2 linked regions of the Flectobacillus major DSM 103 genome follow. The protein of the gene in region 1 binds, or shares a complex with, the protein of each later gene. Links are inferred from orthologs where the notes say so. Each region holds a gene or a part of one and is shown on either strand. Other genes may lie near its edges.

Region 1 (7,836 bases):
AACGATTAACAGCTACCTTTAAAAGAGTTTCAAATTTCAACGATGTACTCCGAAGATTGAATAGCAGCTTCTATAAATTCAAAGGTTGTTAAAACATCAACTTTATCCTTACAAACTGCCACTGTGTGTTCAAAATGAGCTGATGGTTTACGATCCTGAGTTCTGATTGTCCAGTGGTCGTTTTCCTGATGGATAGCTCTTTTGCCTAGATTAATCATAGGCTCGATAGCAATCACCATACCTTCTTTCAATTTTGCCCCATCTCCTCTTTTTCCGTAATTAGCTACTTCTGGGCCTTCATGAAGTGATTTACCTACACCATGCCCAACAAGCTCTCGTACAACTGTAAATCCTGCTTTCTCGCAATATGACTGAATAGCAAATCCAATATCTCCAATTCTTTTACCAGCTACTGCTTGGGCTATACCTAAGTAAAGCGACTCTTTAGTGGTACGTAAAAGACGAAGGGTTTCTTCTTTGACATTGCCGACCGCATAAGTATATGCACTGTCTGCGTGAAAGCCATTTTTATAAACTCCGCAATCAATCGAAATAATATCACCATCTTTCAATTGATAATTATTGGGAATTCCATGCACAACTACATCGTTCACAGAGATACATAATGAAGCGGGGTACTTATGCCCTCCTACATTATAGTTCAGAAAAGATGGATGAGCTCCATTATCTTTTATAAACTCATAAGCCACTTGGTCTAACTCTTTTGTAGTTATACCGGGCTTAATAATCTTTGCAACTTCGGCATGTGTTTTTCCTAAAATAACACCGTTTGCTCGGATGATTTCTAACTCGGAAGATGTTTTTAAATAAATCATCTGTTATTACTGAGCGATTGCTTCAGTTCTACCTTTTACTCTACCAGACTGCATCAAACCTTCATATTTACGCATCAAAAGATAACTTTCAATTTGTTGTAGAGTATCTAAAACAACACCTACTAAAATAAGAAGAGAAGTTCCTCCGAAGAAAGATGCAAAACCACGAGTGATTCCAAATACACTAGCTACTGCAGGTAAAATTGCAATGATAGCCAACATAAATGCACCTGGTAAGGTAATTCTATCTAAGATATCTGCAATAAAGTTTGAAGTAGCTTCGCCAGGTTTTACGCCTGGTACAAATCCACCGCCACGCTTCATATCGTCAGAAATCTGAGTTGGATTGATAGAAATAGCTGTGTAAAAAAATGTAAATACTATAATAAGTACTGCAAACAATAAATTGTATTGCCAAGTTGTAAAATCGCCAAACGCTTGAGCTACCGACTGAGCAAACTCACTTTTGTCTGCAAATGATTGAGCTAACAAACCTGGAACAAACATTAATGCTTGAGCAAAAATAATTGGCATAACACCTGCAGCGTTCAACTTCAAAGGAATATATTGACGTTCGCCACTTAATGAAACTCTATTACCTACCACTTGCTTAGCATACTGAACTGGAATTCGGCGAACCGCCTGTGTTACCATTACAGCACCCATGACCACGAAGAACAAAGCAACAACTTCAATAATGAATAAAAGTGCACCAGACATTCCTCTTGATTGAGCTTCACCCAACAAAGAAGCAGGGAAACGAGACACAATACCAATCATAATTAGCATTGAGATACCATTACCAATTCCTTTATCTGTGATTTTCTCGCCAAGCCACATACAGAACATTGTACCAGCAACCAAAATGATTACAGAATACAAACGAAACGACCATGGTGAAACAAGAATAGCCTCAGCAGGAATTGTTACTTGCAAATATGTAAAAGCCTGTGCAGCCGTCACAAAAATCGTTAGAACACGAGTGATTTGGTTTAACTTTTTGCGACCTGACTCCCCATCCTTCTGCATCTTTTGGAAATATGGTAATGCAATCGTCAATAATTGGATTGCAATAGAAGCAGAAATATATGGCATGATGCCTAAGGCAAAGATAGAAGCATTATTAAACGCTCCACCTGAGAACATATTCAACAAACCTAATAAACCGCCGTCACCCTTCTGCGCTAACTTAGTGGCATCTACACCTGGTAAAACTACGTAAGATCCAAGGCGAAAAAAGGTGATAAACAACAGGGTATTAAGAATTCGACCTCTTAATTCCTCTATTGAGAAAATGTTTTTGATAGTGCTAATAAACTTGTTCATGCTATCTGTTTAAGTAATCGTTATAGAATATAACTCGAAAGATGTTCAACTTTTTTGTGAATTACAAATCTGTTGTACAATTTTACAATGATTACCTAATAATTTCTGTTGTCTATCGATTTTCAAATTGAAAACTAAGCTACCACTGCTTTACCACCTGCAGCTTCAATAGCAGCTTTAGCAGAAGCAGAGAAACCTTTTACTTGTATCTCTACAGCAGTTTTGATTTCACCACGTGACAAGATTTTCACCAAGTCATTTTTAGAAACCAAACCATTTTGATACAATACATCGTGCGTAATAACAGTAACACCTGTTTCTTCAATCAAAGCTTGAATTGTATCAAGGTTGATAGCTTTATATTCTACACGGTTGATATTTTTGAAACCAAACTTCGGAACACGACGTTGGATTGGCATCTGACCACCTTCAAAACCACTCTTACGAGAGTAACCTGAACGAGACTGAGCACCTTTGTGACCACGAGCAGAAGTTCCACCTAAACCAGAACCTGCACCACGACCAACTCTTTTTCTTACCTTAGTAGAGCCCTGAGCGGGCTTTAATGACGATAAATTCATTGTTGTAATAAGTTAATTAATTGCTAAACGCTACTTCACCGTGAAGTAACTCGCTCAATTGACCTCTTTTTATGAAAGAAAGAAGTACAATTAGATTTTTTCGACTACAATCAAATGCTGTACAGCACGAATCATACCTTCAATAGCAGGATTCAATTCTTTTTCTACGCTTTTGTTCAATTTACCTAATCCAAGAGCTTGAATAGTGCGTTTTTGAACTTCAGGGCGTTTGATTGTACTCTTAACTTGAGTGATTTTTACCTTTGACATGGTTTTATATTTTTGAGTTTCAAGAATTGAGCTTGTAGTAATACTGCAAGCTCAATTCAATCAACTAAAATAAACTATCCGTTAAATACTTTTGCTAAAGATACACTTCTTTGGAAAGCTACTGTATGAGGATTTCTCATTTTAACAAGAGCATCTACAGTTGCTTTTACCACGTTGTGAGGGTTTGAAGAACCTTTTGATTTAGCCAATACATCATGAACACCAGCAGCTTCAAGAACAGCACGCATTGCACCACCCGCAATTACTCCAGTACCCGGAGCAGCAGGCTTCAACAATACGAAACCACCTGAGAACTTACCAATTTGTTCGTGAGGTACAGTTGCTTTCAAAAGAGCAACTTGGAATAAGTTTTTCTTAGCGTCTTCTATACCTTTAGAGATAGCGTCAGTAACTTCGTTTGCTTTACCCAAACCGAACCCTACTACGCCTTTGCCATCACCAACAACAACGATTGCAGAGAAGCTGAAACGACGTCCACCTTTCACTACTTTCGCTACGCGATTGATAGCTACAACTCTTTCTTTTAATTCGCCTTCGTTAACCTTGATAGGTTTTGATATTAATTGCGACATTTTTTTCTAATTTGAAAATTGTTGAATTTGAAAATTTGAAATCTGTGCTTTAACATCAAAAACTTTCATTTTTAGAAGGGCGGCGAACCGCGTTGCACAATTTCAAATTGACTAATTAAAATTTAAGACCTCCTTCTCTTGCACCTTCTGCCACTGCCTTAACACGACCATGGTACAAGTAACCGTTACGGTCAAAAACAACTGTTGAAATTCCTGCAGTTAAAGCTTTTTCAGCGATTTTAGCACCTACTTGCTTTGCACTTTCAACATTACCGCTTTTTAACCCTAATTCCTTAGATGAAGCAGCAGCTAAAGTTTGTCCTTTCACATCATCAATAAGCTGTGCATAAATTGCAGTATTTGAACGGAAAACAGACAATCTTGGCTTTTCAGCTGTACCAGAAACTTTCGCTCTGATAGAAAGCTTAATACGTAATCTTCTTAAATCTTTTTGCGTAGCCATTTGTATTAGATATTTTGTGGATTACCGACCCACGATGATTAAATGCTATTTCTTACCACCAGCTTTACCAGCTTTTCTACGGATTTGCTCACCCACGAAGCGAATACCTTTACCTTTGTAAGGTTCAACTTTACGAAGAGAACGAATCTTTGCTGCAACTTGGCCTATTAATTCCTTATCGATACCTTCCAAAACAACTTTAGGGTTTTGACCTTTTTCCATTGCTGTTGTAACTTTCAACTCAGAAGGGATTTGCATAAAAATGGCGTGTGAGTAACCCAATGCCAATTCAAGAATATTTCCTTGATTAGAAGCTTTGTAACCAACCCCTACGATTTCCATTTCTTTTTTGAAACCGTCGCTAACACCAACAACCATGTTGTTAATCAATGCACGGTACAATCCGTGTAGAGCCTTATGACGCTTTTGTTCAGTAGGGCGTTTTACACGCAACTCGTTACCCTCAACTTCTACTGTAATATCTGAATCGATAGTACGAACAAGGGTTCCTTTTGCTCCTTTTACAGTCACTGTATTTTTATCAACGGCTACAGTAACACCAGCAGGAAGTGTGATAAGTTTATTACCAACTCTTGACATGACTTTTTTGTTTTTGCTTAGATGGAGGCCATTATACCTCTTTCAGCGTTATTTGAAAATAAGTTAGGGAACAAACCTTTACTAGACTTATTCCCCATTGTTAAGATTAATATACGAAACAAAGAACTTCACCACCTACATTGAGTACACGGGCTTCTTTGTCTGTAATTACACCTTTTGATGTTGAAAGGATAGCTACACCTAAACCATTCAATACACGTGGTAACTCTCCAGCACCTTTGTATTTACGTAAACCTGGCTTAGATACTCTCTCCAACTTCACGATAGCAGGCTGTTTTGTAACTGGGTTGTATTTCAAAGCGATTTTGATTGTACCCTGAACAGTTGTATCGTCGAACTTGTAGTTTTGAATATATCCTTTATCAAAAAGCACTTTTGTGATTTCCTTTTTGATGTTAGAAGCAGGAATTTCAACGATTCTGTGACGTGCCTTGATGGCATTTCTCAATCGTGTTAAGTAATCTGCTATTGGATCTGTCATTGTTTTCGATATTTGAAACGATCTTTTCTCTAGGAAAAGGCTCGCAAAATTACGGAATTGAATTTAAAAAAACAACCATAACTGGCTGATTTTAATAAAGCTTACGATAAATTTTATCGTAAAGGAAATTACCAGCTTGATTTAGTTACGCCTGGAATCAATCCTGCTGAAGCCATTTCACGGAAAGTCACACGGTTAATGCCGAATTTACGCATATAACCTCTTGGACGACCTGTTAGCTTACAACGATTGTGCAAACGTACTGGTGAAGCATTTTTAGGTAATTTGTCTAAACCTAAGTAATCGCCAGCAGCTTTAAGAGCTGCACGCTTTGCAGCGTATTTAGCAACGGTTGCTTCTTTTTTTCTTTCTCTTGCTTTGATTGATTCTTTTGCCATTGTGCTTGAATCTTTTTTATCTGTTGTCGGTTATCCGTTACCCGAAAAAGAACGTATTCCTAAAGCGGATAACGAATAACGGATAACGTAGTTAAATTACTTCTTCAAATTAGCGAAAGGCATACCCATTTGCTGTAACAAGGCATACGCTTCAGCATCAGTATTAGCTGTGGTCACGAATGTAATATCCATACCAGAGATTTTGCTTACTTTGTCAATAGAAATCTCAGGGAAGATAATTTGTTCTTTAACACCTAATGTATAGTTACCACGGCCATCAAATCCTTTGTCAGAAACCCCTTTGAAGTCACGTACACGAGGAAGAGCTACTGCAGTTAAACGGTCAAGAAATTCGTACATCTTTTCACCTCTCAATGTTACTTTCACACCGATAGGCATGTTTTCACGCAATTTGAAGTTAGAGATTGCCTTTTTAGACATAGTAGCCACAGCTTTCTGACCAGCAATAAGTGTTAATTCTTCAAGACCAGTATCAATCAATTTTTTATCAGCCACTGCAGCTCCGATACCTTTGTTGATTACGATTTTAGTAATCTTTGGAACCTGCATGATTGATTTGTACTGAAATTTTTCCTTCAACGCAGGAACAACTTCACTTTGGTATTTGTCTCTTAATCTTGTTGTAGTTGTCATTGTTATGAAACTTTATGTGGATTTCCGACCCACTTTTCCACTGGCTGTTATTCAAGAATGAAAAGTAGCACAGTGTTCATTGATTATTGATTAAATAAAATTACCAGTTGCTTTTGAGAATCTCTGCAACTTGCCTTTTTCGTTCAATTTACGACCTGTACGAACGGCTTTGCCATTTTCAGAAACCGCAAGGTTTGAAATATGGATTGTACCTTCTGTTTTTACGATGCCACCTTGAGGGTTGCTAGCAGTAGGTTTTACGTGTTTTGTGATAAGGTTTACACCTTCTACAATAGCACGTTGTTTTTCAACTAATACTTTTGTAATTACGCCTGTTTGACCTTTAGCGTTACCAGCGATAACCACAACAGTATCACCAGTTTTGATGTGCAGTTTTGGCTGCTTATTAAACTTTCTTTCCATGATGATTACAAATTATGATTAAAGTACCTCTGGAGCTAACGAAACAATTTTCATAAACCCTGCTTCACGTAATTCACGTGCAACTGGCCCGAAAATACGAGTACCACGTGGCTCGTCATTGTTATTTAAAAGAACTGCTGCATTGTCTTCAAAGCGGATATATGAACCATCTTTGCGACGAATTTCTTTTTTAGTTCTTACTACTACGGCTTTAGAAACCGTACCTTTCTTCATGCTAGATGACGATAACGCAGACTTCACAGTTACTACGATTTTGTCACCAACAGAAGCATATCTTTTTCCTGTACCGCCCAGCACACGAATAACCAGTACTTCTTTTGCACCTGAGTTATCAGCAACGCCGAGTCTTGATTCTTGCTGTACCATTGTTTGCTTGGTATATTAAAGATTGCGAAAAAATTAAATCATTGTTAATTATACACTAGCCCAAGAAAAGCTTGTAGATAGTGCTTAACGCTGGATGAAACTGGAGTAGTGAATTATTTCGCTTTCTCGATAATTTCAACTAATCTCCAACGCTTGTTCTTTGACAAAGGACGGGTCTCCATAACCTTAACTGTGTCGCCGATTCCACATTCGTTTTTCTCATCATGAGCCATCACTTTTGAAGTTTTTTGCATAAACTTACCATAAAGTGGGTGCTTAACTTTTCTTTCTACGGCGACGGTGATAGACTTGTCCATCTTGTTGCTCACCACACGCCCAATCCTTACTTTTCTTAGATTTCTTTCCATCGTTGGATTTGGTTGTTTTCGATTGACCTCAAGCGGTATGTTGATGAGGTCTGTTAAAAAAATCATTTACTATGTAACACTTAGGAGAAAGCCCCCCCGAGCATTATTTTTTGGCTGCTGCTGTAATAGCAGTTTCCAAGCGAGCAATCACTTTACGAGCTTCACGCAAACGCAAAGGGTTCTCAATTGGAGAAATAGCGTGAGCAAACTTCAAACGTGCCAAAGCATCTTTTTCTGAAGCCAAAGTGTTTTTCAACTCTTCTAAGCTCAATTTTTGGATTTCTGCGTTTTTCATTGTTCTATTAGTCGTTGAGTCGTTGGACGTTGATCATGTGTCGGTACGACAAATGACTAACGACTAACGACAAAAAATACTATTCTTCTTGATAATCTCTACGAACTACGAATTTTGTACGAAGTGGTAATTTCTGAGCT
Region 2 (6,937 bases), 2.8 Mb from region 1 along the record:
ATAATATGTAACCTAGATTCAAAAATAAAGGAATATTACAAAGAAAACAATTGCTTTTGGGGACTATTTATTAAGTGGATGCCCTAAATAGATAAAATACAACTGTATGTTTGAGTGGCAAAGTGATAAGTACTTTGTGAAAAACTTATAAATGTTGTACTTTTGTGAAGTAGCTAAAAATAGAAATCCGATTACGTTGAAGCCAACCAAAGGCGGATATGACTTTAATATAAAAATGGTTAATTCACAAAAAAACGCCCGTTTTACGGGCGTTTTTTGTTTTATTATGCAATAACCACTGCAATTCCTTTTTCAACGTCTTGCTCTACGGTTTTGTATTTGACATTTTCTTTAATGCTTCCGTCTTTGTATTGTACCGTAACTCTTTGGTTGCGGTCGGCTATTTTGATTGCCTGACGTGGAGCTACTTTTTCAACGTTTTGACCAGCACTTGGGTCGATATAGTCGTTTTCGCCACCTAAGCCCCCTGCCAAACCGCCAACCAGTGAAGAAATAGCTTCTTCTTTCTGTAATTGTAATTTAGGTTGTGGAGCTGCTTTTACTTGTGGGGCAGGTTGCTCGGCTTGTTGAGCTTCGGGCATATCTGCTTTCATCAAGAAACTAACAGTATCGGTATTGATTCTGCTTAGGAAACGTTCAAATAATTTAACAGCTTCAAATTTGTAAATCAATAGTGGGTCTTTTTGTTCAAAAACAGCATTTTGTACTGATTGCTTCAAATCGTCCATGTCACGGAGGTGTTCTTTCCATTCTTGGTCGATAAGGCTAAGAGCAATGAATTTCTCCATTTCAGCAATTACCTTTTTGCCTTTTGTTTCAATTGTTTCTCTGGCATCGGCAAACAAGCCCGTTACTAAAGTACCATTGGTAATAGGTACTTGAATACCTGAATAGCCTTGCGAAATGGCTTCTTGTGCAAATAAAACTACTTTTTCGGCAAGTTGTTTATTCTTTTCGTGGTAATGCTTCTCGGCAACATCGTACAAGCGAGTTGTGCGTTGTTGTGTATTAAGCTTGGTGAATTCTTCACGTTGGAAAGGTGGCTCGATACCCAAAATATCAATACAACGCAGTTCTACCTCTTCAAAAGAAATATTGTTCTGGATAATTTCCGAGCAAACATCATACATATTGTTGGCAATATCCAATGCTAACCGCTCGCCAAACAAAGCATTTTGGCGACGTTTGTAAATGGCATTACGTTGGTAGTTCATAACGTCGTCATATTCCAACAAACGCTTTCTGATACCAAAGTTATTTTCTTCTACTTTTTTCTGAGCTCTTTCTACCGACGACGTAATCATAGAGTGTTGGATTACTTCTCCTTCTTCCATACCCATACGGTCCATTACTTTGGCAATACGGTCAGAACCAAATTTACGCATAAGGTCGTCGTCGAGCGACAAGAAGAATTGAGATGAACCAACATCCCCCTGACGACCTGCACGACCACGCAACTGGCGGTCGACACGGCGAGATTCGTGACGCTCTGTACCTACAATGGCCAAACCACCCGCTTTTTTAGCTTCTGGCGATAGCTTAATATCTGTACCACGACCGGCCATGTTGGTAGCAATGGTTACTTTGCCCGATTGACCTGCTTCTGCAACGATTTCGGCTTCACGAGCGTGCTGCTTGGCGTTCAATACATTGTGGCTAATTTTGCGAATAGCCAACATTCTACTCAATAACTCAGAGTTTTCGACCGAAGTTGTACCTACAAGTACTGGACGACCAGCATCTACAAGCTCCTGAATTTCTTGAGCTACAGCATTATATTTCTCACGAACTGTTTTGTAAACTTTATCTTCGTGGTCGAGGCGAGAGATTTTTCTATTGGTTGGTATCGTTACTACGTCCAATTTATAGATTGTCCAGAATTCGCCTGCTTCAGTTTCGGCTGTACCCGTCATACCGCAAAGCTTGTGGTACATACGGAAATAGTTTTGAAGCGTAATTGTAGCGTAAGTCTGAGTAGCATCTTCGATATTTACGTTTTCTTTGGCCTCGATAGCTTGGTGTAATCCGTCCGAATATCTACGGCCATCCATAATACGGCCAGTTTGTTCATCTACGATTTTCACTTTGCCTTCGTCGATAATATATTCGGTATCTTTCTCAAACAAAGTGTAAGCCTTCAACAATTGACTTACTGTATGAATACGCTGTGTTTTAGCAGAATAATCACGAATTAGAGCTTCTTTTTTTACTAGACGCTCATGTTCATTGATTGTTTCGTCTTTTTCAATAGCATTCAAATCTACAGAAAGGTCTGGAATTACGAAGAAGTTGGCATCATCAATCATCCGAGCCATAAAATCAAGTCCTTTTTCGGTCATTTCAACTTGATTATTTTTTTCTTCAATCGTAAACATCAACGGAGCATCAGCCTCAGGCATCAATTTTTGGTTTTCAGCCAAATAGATACCCTCTGTTTCTTGCATGATTTGTTTTGTACCTGTTTCGCCCAAAAACTTAATTAATGGACGGCTTTTGGGAAGCCCTCTGTAAGCACGGAATAAAGCCAAACCACCCTCTTTTTTCTTGCCAGCGGCAATAAGTTTTTTGGCTTCTACCAATTGGTCTTGTACAATTCTTTTTTGTTGCTCAACCAAACGGGCTACCAAAGGATTAAAGATTTCAAAGTCTTGTTCGTCACCACGAGCCATTGGGCCACTGATGATTAATGGCGTACGGGCATCATCAATTAACACGGAGTCAACCTCATCGACCATAGCGAAGTGGTGCTTACGTTGAACTTGTTCTTCGGGGCTACGAGCCATGTTGTCACGGAGGTAGTCAAAGCCAAATTCGTTGTTAGTACCATAAGTAATGTCGGCCAAATACGCTTGTCGTCTTTCGTCGGTATTAGGTTCGTGCTTGTCGATACAGTCAACGGTCAATCCATGAAATTCAAATAAAGGAGCGTTCCATTCCGAGTCACGTTTGGCAAGGTAGTCGTTGACCGTAACCAAATGAACACCTTTGCCTGCCAAAGCATTCAAGAAAGAAGGCAGGGTCGAAACCAACGTTTTACCTTCCCCCGTTGCCATTTCGGCAATTTTACCTTGGTGTAAAACAATACCCCCAATCAACTGTACATCGTAGTGAATCATGTTCCACTCGATTTCGTTGCCAGCGGCCGTCCATTTGTTATGCCAGATAGCGGTATCGCCTACAATTTCAACGTTTTTCTTTTTCGCAGCAATAAATTTGTCGTGAACAGTGGCCGTAACCTCTAGTTTTTTGTTTTCGGTGTACCTTCGGGCAGTTTCTTTTACAATAGCAAAAGCTTGTGGAAGGATGTCCATCAAAACAACCTCTAATTCTTTATTACGTTCTAATTCTAGTTTGTCAACTTCATTGAAGATACCTTCTTTGGCATCTACAGACATTTCGGGGTTGGCTTCTATTTCCATTTTAAGGTCAGAAATATCTGCATCAAACTTGGCCAAACGTTCTTGAATAAGGGCTTTTAAATCAGCCGTTTTTTGACGTAATTGATCGTCTGTTAAGCTTGAAAGCTTGGCATATTCTACCTTAACATTTTCTACGATAGGTAATAGTTCCTTAATATCACGTTCTGACTTTGTGCCAAAAAACTTGGTGACTGCTTTGGTTAAGTAATTTATCATTTTGCTCTTTGTCGTTAATCTTTAGAGATTTGATTAATAAATAGGGTTCTTTTTTGATAAGAATAGCATTTAAACTCCCTATTCTACTACGTACAGAAAATTAAATACTTACAAATTTAGTTCATTAGAACCTTTTAAAAACAATTTCGTTATAATTAATATTGTAGCCAAAACAGAATTGGTCGTATCTTTGAAGATTCCCAAAACACTTTTTTTTACATAAGTAACTGAATATCATGGAACAAACACCCCCTCGTCGCCGTCCTCCTCGTCAAAAGCTAAAAATGCCCCTTTTTGGAAATTTGGGCGGTGGAGCAAGTAATTCTTCGTCAAGACCCGAGAAAAGCCCTTTGAGTGGTAAAATTACACCTATCGCTTTTTTAATTGCATTGGTGGCTTATGGGGTTGACTATGTGATGGATAAAAAAAATACGCACCGTACTATTACGGGAGCTAGTGATGTAAAAGAGATGGTTTGGAACGGAAAAGTGACCAAGAAATGGGCCAACGTTATTTCGTCCGACAATATTCATTATTACATTGAAATGACAAAGATGATTAATGATACTACTTACGAGAAAAATACCGTAGATTTAGTAGGTGAAAAAACCGATTTTTGGGATAAAATAGGCCCCAATAATACCTTGGTCAAGAAAGAGGGAGATTTGAACGTAACTGTAAAAAGATTCTTTAAAAAAGATACTGTCCTAACTCTCAAATATTAATCTAAACCCCACAAATAGTAGAATATTTGTGGGGAAGTATAGGTCTGATTATCAGTTGATAATACAGTAGGTAGTATAAATCTAGTGAATTTCTTGATTTTCTAGAGTCTAGTGGCATAAAATTTGTGTAGGTAATTACAAGACCTGAATAAAATATTATAACGCCATGAAAAAAATTATACTACAAAGTATATTGATATTGTTTGTCTCATTATCCGCTTCTTTTTCTCAGTCTTCAAAAAAAAACATAGTCAATGGATTTAAGTTGCAAGGTACTGATGTTGATGTTTATGTTCTTTGTAACCTTACCAATATAAGTTTATCTAATGTTGCTAACTTGTTAGCATCAAATTTGTTTGCGTCAATGTATTTGGTTGAATCGGTGTCTGAAACGCCCAACTGGGTTATAAAAGATACTCCTCTGGCCGAGGTATCTTTGCCTGATGATTTGGAGCTTGAGGAAAACCAAATTAAGCAATTACAAGGACAAAAAGCCCAACAAAAGCCTCTGCTTGTGATGACTCCTTCCCCCAAAACGGTTGTTGTGGCAGCTCCCCAAGCTGAACCTACAGTGGCTACTACAGGAGGAATTTATGATTATGTGGTTAAGGAAGCCGCAGCAGAAGTAACGCTTACAGAGGAAGAAAAAAAGCAATATTATGCTGGTGGAATAAGGGTTTTATCGCTTTTAGAAGAAGCAGCTCTTAGTGATTCGATATTTACTAAACCCGACCAAAGAGCTGTTTTTCATGGTGGAAGCGATGCTTTTAAAAAATATTTAGAAAAAAACGTAAAGGCCTCTAGGAAAGCTCAACTCAAAGAAAAACAGGAACAAGTAATAGTACAGTTTGTTGTCAAGAAAAACGGAAAACCTGAAGCTTTTAAGTTGATGAAAATGGCCGATTACCAGAGTAGTGAAGAGGTACTTAATGCCTTGCAGGATATGCCCAATTGGCTACCAGCTCAATACAAAGGAACAGAGGTTAGCTCGGTGGTAGAGGTAACCGTTCCTGTTATAAAGCGATAGCAAAATAATTTATATAAAATCCTTTCTGATAGATAAGTTTCAGAAAGGATTTTTTGTAGAAACTTATCTAGTCAAAATAAACGGGTTTGCTGGGGTTTTTGTAATAGTCAAACATCATTTCTATTTGATTTTTTACAATCCTATCTTCAGACAGCAGAGGGAGGTTTTCGAGTGTAAAAAATGCAACTTCTGATGTTTCTTGTGTATGTGCGGCCAATGTTCCGCCAACGATTTCACAAAGGATAAACAGCTTATACACATACCATGCTTGAGGAGGGTGCGGATGATTTTTCTTATCAAATACACCCAAAAGTTTTTGAGCTTTTACTTTTAGCCCAGTTTCTTCCCAAGCTTCTTTTTCGGCTACTTCCGAGGGCGAATAACCTACATCGCCCCAACCTCCAGGAAGTGACCATTTGCCATCGACATTTTCTTTTACCAACAGGATTTCTCCATTGTCATTGAAAATTACCGAACGAACATCTACTTTGGGCGTTTGGTATCCGTCACGTTCGCTAGCAAATAAACGTGTGATTTTTTCGATAGGCTCGTCGCTGAGGTTTTGTAGAATTTTGATACTCAAATCCGATAATTCCTGATAGCGTTCAAGGTCGAAGGGTTTATCTTGTGCGTAAAATATGCCTGCCTGAGCAATAGATTGTATTCTTTGAGCAATGGCGAGCCAATCGGTATTTTTCATTGAAAGCAAATTTAGAAGAGTGTGTTGTTAGATTAGTCGGTATATTTTAAGAAAATTAATCAATTCAAGGGTGTCGGCTAAGCCTAGCTTTCGTAACATGTTTTGGCGATGTTTATTCACAGTATTGACACTGATAAACAAATCTTGGGCAATATGCTCGCTGAGCCGGCCTTGCCCTAAAAGTTTGGCAATTTCGAGTTCTCTTTTGGTTAGTAAAGGCAATTTTTGACAAGTACTGAGATTATTATCAATTTCTAATAAAATATCAGTATTTCCTCCAGAAAGAAGTAGGTGTTGCTTTCCGTCTTTCTTGAAATGGGTAATATCCGAGATATAAGCTAACGTATAGATAGCCTGTTTTTCTTCATTGACTTTCAAAATAAGGTTTTCTTGGCATATCCTTGTGGTAGCCCCATTTTTCCGTTCAATTCTATAATCATAAATAGCCCGAAACGACCTTAACTGTTGGTTCTCTAGGGAGAGTAAATAACTGTTGATTTTTTTTGAAATCTCGATAAGTCCTAATTTATCTTGAGGTAAAAATTGATTGACGAAGCCTTCCATTCCAACTTTGTATAGATAGTCGGCAGACCAGCCACATACTTTGTCAACATCGCCTAGAATTAGGGCGTATTGTAAGGTAGTGGTGTCTATGACAGCCATTGCAATACCCTGCATCAATAAAGTATCATGTAAAAGTGGGTTATCTTTTGTCAACGTCTCAAGCATCTTTTTGTCACTGCTCAAATCTTCCGATTTCCATATCTGTTTGAAAACCTTGAAGTCGAAAGTATTCGTAAAGACGTTACTCATAACAATAATCTTAGTG

Evidence for each region. The genes of interacting proteins can lie anywhere in the genome.
Region 2: the proteins of secY (region 1) and secA are in contact, whole or in part, in a crystal structure (PDB 3DIN), measured with the Thermotoga maritima proteins. The link is inferred for Flectobacillus major DSM 103 from one-to-one orthologs. Residues at the interface, in WP_004081795.1 of Thermotoga maritima: Glu108, Gly109, Glu110, Glu111, Ala236, Glu237, Arg238, Arg239, Ile240, Thr241, Ile242, Gln243, Tyr244, Ala245, Arg246, Arg247, Val248, Thr249, Gly250, Arg251, Arg252, Val253, Tyr254, Gly256, Ala257, Ser258, Thr259, Tyr260, Leu261, Pro262; in WP_004082002.1 of Thermotoga maritima: Glu261, Ala262, Arg263, Lys300, Ala301, Arg302, Thr303, Ile304, Ile305, Leu323, Tyr324, Asp325, Pro326, Val329, Ser330, Tyr333, Ile336, Lys340, Phe345, Val349, Glu363, Phe364, Tyr374, Ser375, Gly376, Gly377, Glu393, Ile395, Thr482, Ser483.

What each region holds. Positions count from the first base shown.
Region 1 is NZ_KE386491.1:3,209,016-3,216,851, forward strand. What follows is about bases 3-2,807. They hold secY (preprotein translocase subunit SecY), read right to left. Parts: upstream 2,163-2,807; coding sequence 843-2,162; downstream 3-842. Other genes in these bases: map (type I methionyl aminopeptidase), read right to left, coding at 30-836; rplO (50S ribosomal protein L15), read right to left, coding at 2,297-2,743. In the rest of the region: rpmD (50S ribosomal protein L30), read right to left, coding at 2,834-3,013; rpsE (30S ribosomal protein S5), read right to left, coding at 3,088-3,606; rplR (50S ribosomal protein L18), read right to left, coding at 3,722-4,069; rplF (50S ribosomal protein L6), read right to left, coding at 4,115-4,669; rpsH (30S ribosomal protein S8), read right to left, coding at 4,776-5,171; rpsN (30S ribosomal protein S14), read right to left, coding at 5,300-5,569; rplE (50S ribosomal protein L5), read right to left, coding at 5,666-6,223; rplX (50S ribosomal protein L24), read right to left, coding at 6,314-6,646; rplN (50S ribosomal protein L14), read right to left, coding at 6,665-7,033; rpsQ (30S ribosomal protein S17), read right to left, coding at 7,147-7,401; rpmC (50S ribosomal protein L29), read right to left, coding at 7,505-7,696; rplP (50S ribosomal protein L16), read right to left, coding at 7,776-7,836. UniProt on the Escherichia coli protein: The central subunit of the protein translocation channel SecYEG. Consists of two halves formed by TMs 1-5 and 6-10.
Region 2 is NZ_KE386491.1:405,115-412,051, forward strand. What follows is about bases 85-4,026. They hold secA (preprotein translocase subunit SecA), read right to left. Parts: upstream 3,657-4,026; coding sequence 285-3,656; downstream 85-284. Other genes in these bases: FLEMA_RS0103665 (hypothetical protein), read left to right, coding at 3,893-4,026. In the rest of the region: more of FLEMA_RS0103665, read left to right, coding at 4,027-4,381; FLEMA_RS67390 (hypothetical protein), read left to right, coding at 4,548-5,408; FLEMA_RS0103675 (NUDIX hydrolase), read right to left, coding at 5,476-6,108; FLEMA_RS0103680 (response regulator transcription factor), read right to left, coding at 6,136-6,921. UniProt on the Escherichia coli protein: Required for protein export, interacts with the SecYEG preprotein conducting channel.